Regions from separate parts of the Streptomyces sp. NPDC059371 genome, predicted to be linked through region 2. Evidence: predicted binding sites of a transcription regulator. Region 2 holds the regulator's gene; the other holds the start of a gene.
What was found. Region 2 encodes HspR, which represses chaperone genes until heat shock. Its sites were predicted from a motif close to TTGAGNNNNNNNNNCTCAA; they were not measured.
Positions count from the first base shown of each region.

Region 1: a site for HspR is predicted at 1,763-1,781, ahead of lon (endopeptidase La). Genes of this name have one in related genera too.

Region 1 covers NZ_JBHYXD010000016.1:5,435-9,849, reverse strand. The annotation lists gene lon (endopeptidase La) at 1-1,740, opposite strand, end outside; gene ACFXGX_RS12065 (hypothetical protein) at 1,932-2,210, shown strand; gene ACFXGX_RS12060 (spermidine synthase) at 2,978-3,655, shown strand; gene ACFXGX_RS12055 (response regulator transcription factor) at 3,769-4,415, shown strand, end outside.
Region 2 covers NZ_JBHYXD010000023.1:69,527-73,941, reverse strand. The annotation lists gene ACFXGX_RS16150 (PA14 domain-containing protein) at 277-1,977, shown strand; gene ACFXGX_RS16145 (heat shock protein transcriptional repressor HspR) at 2,041-2,493, opposite strand; gene dnaJ (molecular chaperone DnaJ) at 2,501-3,688, opposite strand; gene grpE (nucleotide exchange factor GrpE) at 3,722-4,381, opposite strand; gene dnaK (molecular chaperone DnaK) at 4,378-4,415, opposite strand, start outside.

The sequences.
Region 1 (4,415 bases), on a different contig from region 2:
CACCGTGAACGGCAGCTCCCTGCGGGCCAGTTCGTGCTGGGCGGCTACCTTGCGCAGCAGCCGGGCGATGCCCCGCTCCAGGTTCCGTACGCCCGCTTCCCGGGTGTACTCCCCCGCGAGCTTGCGCAGCGCGCCCTCGTCGAGGACGACCTCGTCCTTCTCCAGACCCGCCCGCTCGAGCTGACGCGGCAGCAGGTGGTCCCGGGCGATGACGACCTTCTCGTCCTCGGTGTAGCCGTCGAGACGGACCAGCTCCATACGGTCGAGCAGGGCCTCCGGGATGGCCTCCAGGACGTTGGCCGTGGCGAGGAACACGACGTCGGAGAGGTCGAGTTCGACCTCCAGGTAGTGGTCGCGGAAGGTGTGGTTCTGCGCCGGGTCGAGGACTTCGAGCAGCGCCGCCGCCGGGTCGCCCCGGAAGTCGGAGCCGACCTTGTCGATCTCGTCGAGCAGGACCACCGGGTTCATCGACCCGGCTTCCTTGATCGCGCGGACGATCCGGCCGGGCAGCGCGCCCACGTACGTACGGCGGTGTCCGCGGATCTCGGCCTCGTCCCGGACGCCGCCGAGGGCGACGCGGACGAACTTGCGGCCCATGGCGTGCGCGACGGACTCGCCGAGCGAGGTCTTGCCGACGCCGGGCGGGCCGACGAGCGCGAGCACGGCGCCACCGCGCCGGCCGCCGACGACTCCGAGACCGCGCTCGGAACGCCGCTTGCGCACCGCCAGGTACTCGGTGATGCGCTCCTTCACGTCCTCCAGACCGGCGTGCTCGGCGTCGAGCACGGACTGGGCGCCCCTGATGTCGTACGCGTCCTCGGTCCGTTCGTTCCACGGCAGTTCCAGGACGGTGTCGAGCCAGGTCCGGATCCAGCTTCCCTCGGGCGACTGGTCACTGGAGCGCTCCAGCTTCTCGACCTCCTTGAGGGCGGCCTCGCGGACGCTCTCGGGAAGGTCGGCGGCCTCGACACGGGCGCGGTAGTCGTCGGACTCGTCCTCGCCGTCCTCTCCCTTGAGGTCGCGCAGCTCCTTGCGTACGGCTTCGAGCTGGCGGCGCAGCAGGAACTCACGCTGCTGCTTGTCGACGCCCTCCTGGACGTCCTTGGCGATGGACTCGGCGACATCCTGCTCGGCGAGGTACTCGCGGAGGTGTTCGGTGGCGAGCTTGAGCCGGGCCACCGGGTCGGCGGTCTCCAGCAGTTCGACCTTCTGCTCCACGGTGAGGAACGGCGAGTAACCGGAATTGTCGGCAAGGGCGGAAACGTCGTCGATCTGCTGCACCCTGTCCACGACCTGCCAGGCGGCGCGCTTGCGCAGCCAGCTCGTCGCCAGGGCCTTGTATTCCTTCACCAGGTCGGTGACCCGGCCGGGCAGGGGGTCGGGCACGGTCTCCTCGACCCGGGTGCCCTCGACCCACAGTGCGGCACCAGGACCGGTGGTCCCCGCGCCCACCCTCACGCGCCCGCGCCCTCGGATCAGCGCGCCCGGGTCGCCGTCGGCCAGCCGGCCGACCTGCTCGACCGTGCCGAGCACACCGGTGCTCGCGTAGGTCCCGTCGATGCGTGGCACCAGGAGTACCTGAGGCTTTCCGGGCGTTGCACGGGCAGCGGCCTGAGCGGCCTCCACCGCGGCACGCACGTCGGTGTCGTTCAGATCCAGCGGCACCACCATTCCGGGCAGCACGACCTCGTCATCGAGCGGCAGCACGGGCAGAGTGAGTGATGCGGACGTCGAAGCCATGATCTCCCCTTCGGCAGTCAAGTTGAGCTATGCCGACTCAATGCACGGCGGGCTCGCAATGTTCCCCGGGAGGCGTTCGCTGTGAGCGATCGGCTCCGGACCGCTGATCCGCGGGCGGCTGTCCGGGCCTCCCGGCCGTCGCGGACGGTGCCCGGGATGCGGGGTGGCCGTCCGGCTCGGATCGTGGAGTCATGAACCATCACCTCGCCCAGAACAAGCTCGAGATCGACACCCGGCTCGTCACGGCCGGTGCCGTGCTGACCGCGGCCGGTGCCCTGGTGGCGTGCACGGGCATGGTCATCGCGGCCGCCGCCGTGTTCACCGCGGGCCGGCGCATGATCCGCGCCATGGATGTGCCTCCGTCGCAGGTGGCGGCCATCAAGTGGCGGCAGGCCAAGGAGGCCTCCCTGGCGGGCATGCAGGCATGGCAGTCCGCGTCCGACGCCCAGAACGGGGCGCCCATCCGGTAGCCGGCCGTCCCCCGGCCCCCTCGGCCCTCCCTCGGCCCTCCCTCCGATGGCTCAACGGGTCTCTTCTTGTCCGCTCTGGTCCGCCGGGGTGCTGAAGAGGCCCGCGAGCCGGTCGGAGCGGGGCCCGGTCGAGAAGCGCGGCCCGGTCGAGAGGCGCGGCTCGTCGGGGAGCCCGCGCCTCAGGGCCGTGCGGTCTGTGCTGCCTGCGCTGCCCGTGCTGCCCGTGCTGCCTGCGCTGTCTGTGCTGTCTGTGCTGTCTGTGCTGTCTGTGCTGCGAGGCGATGCCGGTGCCGTCGCCGGACCGCGGGCCCGGTCGCGACGCCGATCGGCACCTCGGTGCTCCGCGGGGTGGTCACAGGCCCCGGAGCCGCTGGAAGGCGGTCGGCCGAGGACGGCACGCGGACCGAAGTCGTCGCGCCGCGCGGAGCCGGGGACGGAATCCGCGCCGGGTCGCGGAACGCGGCCGGAACAGGACGCGCGCCGCCGGGACACGGCGGGGAGACGGTTCAAAGGGGACGCACCGCGCTCCGGCCCGGCGGACACGGAAGCTCGACCGGCGGTTCTCGGCGACTCCTCAAGAAGCGGTTCTCGGCGACTCCTCAAGAAAGGGTCCGCACGGCCGGGGCCGGGGTTTCGGGCGAGGCCCGCGACGGCCTCCGGCCCGGGGCCGCGTCAACCTCGTGCGGCCCGCCGTCACCCCGGGGCCGGGGGAGCCGTCCCCCGCGATTCCCGCGACCCGTACAGGTGAAAATGCCAGGATGGCGGCCATGACCGCCTCGTACGAGACTCCCGAAGTCATCGACCGCCGCCAGGGCCCGTACGGCGAGGTCGTGCTGCGGCGGCACGGCGACCTGCTGCAGATCATCGCCAACGGATGCTTCCTGATGGACACCTCCGACGGGCGTTCCGAGCGGCTTCTCATGGACGCGGCGTACGACGCCCTGGACGGGCGCCGGGAGCCGAGCGTGCTCATCGGCGGCCTCGGCGTCGGCTTCTCGCTGGCGCACGCCGCGGCCGGTGACCGCTGGGGGCGCATCACCGTTGTCGAGCGCGAACGAGCGATCATCGACTGGCACCGGGGCGGCCCCCTCGCCGCGCTCTCCGCCCGGGCGCTCGCCGACCCGCGTACCGACATCGTCGAGAGAGACCTCGTCGACTACGTCAATGAGATCTCCGACACGTTCGACGCCCTGTGTCTCGACATCGACAACGGACCGGGCTGGACGGTCACCGAGGGCAACGCGGGACTGTACGGAGCGTCCGGACTGGCAAGCTGCGCACGGGCGTTGAGGCCCGGCGGCGTCCTCGCGGTGTGGTCGGCGCAGCCCTCTCCGGAATTTGAAGGAACCTTGCGGAATGCCGGATTCCGACGGGTCCGTACCGAAGTGGTCCCCGTTGCCCGGGGCGTTCCCGACGTGGTGCATCTCGCGGTGAGGCCTGGATAGCCGAGCCGTACCCACTGCCCGTACCCTGCTTGCCTGACGCGGATCATTCAAGCGTCAAGCACAGTCATGGGATCACCCCACGGATTCCGGAAAGCACACTTCAGGGGCGGGCGATGGAGCAGACACACACCTCCCAGAACGGCACGGCGGCGACTCCGGGCGCTCAGCGCCGGGTTTTGGTCGTCGAGGACGACCCCACGATCGTCGACGCCATCGCGGCCCGTCTGCGAGCAGAGGGATTCCTCGTGCAAACCGCGGGTGACGGCCCTGCCGCCGTCGACACCGCCGAGGCATGGCAGCCCGATCTGCTGATCCTCGACATCATGCTCCCCGGCTTCGACGGTCTGGAGGTCTGCCGACGCGTGCAGGCCGCCCGCCCGGTGCCGGTGCTGATGCTCACCGCGCGCGACGACGAGACCGACATGCTGGTCGGGCTCGGAGTCGGCGCCGACGACTACATGACCAAGCCGTTCTCGATGCGCGAGCTGGCCGCGCGGGTGCACGTCCTGCTCCGCAGGGTCGAGCGCGCGGTCGTCGCGGCCTCCACCCCGCGCAGCGGCATCCTGCGGCTCGGCGAGCTGGAGATCGACCACGCGCAGCGCCGGGTGCGGGTGCGCAGCGAGGACGTGCACCTCACTCCGACCGAGTTCGACCTGCTGGTCTGTCTCGCGAACACCCCGCGTGCCGTACTCTCGCGCGAGCAGCTTCTCGCCGAGGTGTGGGACTGGGCGGACGCCTCCGGTACCCGGACCGTCGACAG
Region 2 (4,415 bases):
GGTGCCTTCCGGGCGAGGTTGCAGCATTGCGACCCAGGTGGCTGAAAGCCAACGCGGCGATCACCTCAGCGTCAAGGAGTAACCACTTAACGAGATGGCAACGGCGTTTCGTGTTCCACAAGTGAACGTGACGGGAAAAGACTACGCCCATCCATCGACCGATCCCCTCAGCTTCACCTTCTGTCATTCACAGGTACAACCAACTTCCGTTCACAGGAGTCGTGATCGTCGACGGTTTTTAACCGCCGTTGACGATCGGCAGACCTGAAGGAACACATGCACAGAGCCCCTGTCACGAAGGGCGCCGTCTCCTCGGCCCTCGTGCTCGCCACCGCGGGCGGGCTGCTCACCGCAGCCGGCACGACCGCCTCCGCAGTGACCAACTGCACATCGCCCGTCTATAAGCGGCAGTTCTACACGAACACCACTTTCTCGGGCACTCCGAAGAAGACGGACTGCGACTCCGCGATCGACCAGAACTGGGGTTCCGGCGCGCCCGCGTCCGGACTTCCCGCCGACAACTTCGGCGTCCGCTGGACGGTGACCCGCGACTTCGGCTCGGGCGGCCCGTTCACTCTGCCCGTCACCACCCAGGACGGAATACGGGTCTATCTGGACGACGTACGCGAAGTCGACCTCTGGAAGAACGTGTCGGCCGCACAGTCCAAAACGGTCAACCTGAACATTCCGTCCGGAAAACACACACTGCGCGTCGATTTCGTCAACTGGACAGGAAAGGCGAACGTCACTTTCGCCTACAAACCCGTCACTTCCGCCAGTACCGACAGAATCAAGCCACTCGCCCCCACGGGTTCCTCGGCGTCGTACGACACCGCGACCGGCCGGGCCAAGGTCTCCTGGTCCAAGAACCAGGAGATGGACCTCGCCGGCTACCGCGTCTACCGCCGCCTCAAGGGCAGCAGCGCGTGGACGCTGCGGACCACGACGACCGCCACCTCGTACACCGACACGTCCCTCCCGGCGACCGGCGCCACCTATTACTACGAGGTGCGCGCCCACGACAAAGCGGGCAACGAGTCCACGGGCACGACGGACCGCCCGGTGACCACCACCGACCGGACGGCGCCGGATGTGCCCAAGGGCCTGACCGTCACCAACTCCTCCGAGAAGGGCGGCCTGCGGACCGGCTGGAGCGCGGTCCCGGGCGCGACCTCCTACCGGGTGTACCGGGCGACGGCGGAGAACGGCTCCTACACCCAGGTGGGCACCACCGGAGAGCTCTCGTACCGCGACGCCACGGCCGAACCGGGAACCACCTACTACTACCGGGTGACAGCCCTCGACGCGACGGGCAACGAGTCCGCCCGGTCCGGCGCCGTCAGCGGCCGACGCCGGGACGACACTCCGCCGTCCGCCGTCACCGGACTGACCGCCACCCCGACCTCGTACGGCTTCGAGCTGGACTGGGACGCGAATCCGACGCCCGACGTGGCGCGGTACGTCGTCTATGCGGGCGATCTCCTGCACTCCGACGGCGAGAGCTTCTGCTCCGTCCACGAGGTGGAGTGGCTGTTCACCGACACCACCTCGTTCACGTACCGCACCCTGCCGGACGGCGAGGAGCGCTGCTTCTTCATCGACGCCGTCGACGACGACTGGAACTCCCACTGGGAGATGACCCACGAGCCGAACATCGTGACCGCGGACGAACTCGACACGACGCCGGCCGTGACGACGCCCGGCGACGGGCCGGTCGAGCTGACGGCGGACTCCGGTGACCACGGCGGGGGACCCGTCTCGTTGTCCTGGGGCACGGTGGCCGACGCCACCGGCTACCGGATCTACCGCTGGAACCCGGACACCGGTGCCTACGAGGAGCTGGCGGCCACCCCGGAGCACTCGTACGTGGACACCACCGCCGCCAAGGGCACCACCCACTACTACCGGGTGACGGCCCTGTACGCCGACGGCACCGAGTCGGCCCCCGACAGCGACTACGCGATCCTGACTCCGTGAACGCACGAAGGGGCCCCGCGGTTCGGGTGAACCGTGGGGGCCCCTTCGGTGAGCGTGAGAGAACTACTCGGACGTCCGCTTGGGACGCCACACCACCAGGGCGCTCGTCTGCTGGACCTCCTGGTACGGGACCAGGTCACGCCGGTAGGAGGCGTGCACGGCGGCCTCGCGCTGCTGCATGGCCACCGCCGCGCCGTCCAGGGCCGACTCCAGCTCCGCCACGCGGGACTGGAGCGCGGCGACCTGGTTCTCCAGCTCGATGATGCGCTTGATGCCGGCGAGGTTGATGCCCTCGTCCTGCGACAACTGCTGCACGGTACGCAGCAGTTCGATGTCGCGGGCCGAGTAACGCCGGCCCCGGCCGGCGGTGCGGTCGGGAGAGACCAGACCGAGCCGGTCGTACTGACGCAGGGTCTGCGGGTGCAGCCCGGAGAGCTGGGCCGCCACCGAGATGACGTAGACCGGGGTCTCCTCGGTCAGTTCATAGGGGTTGCGTCGACGACCGGTCGTGTCCATGGCTCCGTCATGCTCCCTTCGCGGCCTGGAACAGCTCCGCCCGCGGATCCTCACCCGCGGTCGCCTCGCGATACGCCTCCAGCGCGTCACGAGCCTTGCCGGACAGGTCCTGGGGAACCGTCACCTCGACGGTGACCAGGAGGTCGCCCCGCGTGCCGTCCTTGCGGACCGCGCCCCTGCCCCGGGCGCGCATGGTCCGTCCGTTGGGCGTGCCCGGCGGCAGCTTCAGCGTCACCGGGGGGCCGCCCAGCGTCGGCACCTTCACCTCGCCGCCCAGCGCCGCCTCCGCGAAGGTGACGGGCACGGTGACGGTGAGGTTGTCGTCCTTGCGGCCGAAGACCGGGTGGGCGTCCACATGGACGGTGACGTACAGGTCGCCGCCCGGGCCGCCCCGCTCGCCCGGCGCGCCCTTGCCCCGCAGCCGGATCCGCTGGTTGTCGCTGACGCCCGCGGGAATCCGGACCTGCATCGTGCGGGACGACTTGGCCCGCCCGCTGCCCGCGCACTCCATGCAGGGGTGCTCCGCGATCAGGCCCCGGCCCTTGCAGTCCGGGCAGGGATCCGTGAGCGAGAAACCGCCCCCGGAGCCCCGCGCCACCTGCCCGGTGCCGACACAGGTCGGGCACACGCGCGGTGTGCCGTTCTTGTCGCCGGTGCCCGAACAGGCCTTGCAGGCCGCCTGCGAGGTCATGCGCAGCGGAACGGTCGCGCCGTCCACCGCCTCCGTGAAGGAGAGAGTGACCTCGGTGTCGATGTCCTGGCCGCGCCTGGGCTGCGTACGCGTCCCCGTGGGGGCGCCGCCTCGGTTGAACAGGCCCCCGAAGACGTCACCTATGCCGCCGCCGAAGCCGCCGGCTCCTCCCGCTCCCTGGCCCTGGGCGCCGCCTCCGAAGAGGTCGCCCAGGTCGAAGTTGAAGTTGCCGCCGCCCGCGCCGGGACCCGGCCGGAAGCCACCGCTGCCGAAGAGGGCGCGTGCCTCGTCGTAGTCCTTGCGCTTCTTGGGGTCGCCGAGCACGTCGTTCGCCTCGGAGATCTCCTTGAAGCGCTCCTCGGCCTTGGCGTTGCCCTTGTTGGCGTCCGGGTGGAACTCGCGGGCGAGCTTCCGGTACGCCTTCTTGATCTCGGCCTCGGTGGCGTCCTTGGGGACGCCGAGGACCTTGTAGAAGTCCTTCTCGATGAAGTCCTTGGTGCTCATCCCCGACGTCCCTCCTTCCTCGTCCGTTCAAGCTCAGCCCTCGTCCGGGCCACCGCTCTCCTTGTCGTCCGCCGCCTCGGCCGAATCCTCGGCCTTGACCGTCTGCGCCCCGGGCTGCGGCTCGGCGACGGCCACCCGCGCGGGGCGGATGGTGCGTTCGCCGAAGCGATACCCCGGCTGCAGAATCGCCACGCACGTCGTCTCTGTGACGTCCGGCGCGTACGAGTGCATCAGGGCCTCGTGGATCGTCGGGTCGAAGGGCTCGCCCTCCTTGCCGAACTGCTGGAGCCCCATCTTCGCCGCGACGGTCTCCAGCGATTCGGCGACGGACTTGAATCCGCCGACGAGCTCGCCGTGGTCCCGCGCGCGGCCGATGTCGTCGAGCACGGGCAGGAGCTCGGTCAGGAGGCTCGCCACGGCGACCTCCCTGACCGCGATCCGGTCGCGCTCGACACGGCGGCGGTAGTTCTGGAACTCGGCCTGGAGCCGCTGGAGGTCCGCGGTGCGCTCGGTCACTGCCATGCGCGCCTGGTCCAACTGGGCCGTCAGGCCGGTCAACTGTGCTGCTGCGTCCCCGTCCGGGGCCGCCGCCCCCTCCGCAGAGGGGGTGGCGGTCTGCGGCTCGGCGTCGTCAGAGGTGGCGCCGGAAGGGACGTCGGGCTGCTCTTCGAAGCCCGGGGTCTCCTCCGTCACGCGGCACCGTCCCGGCGGTCCTCGTCGACGATCT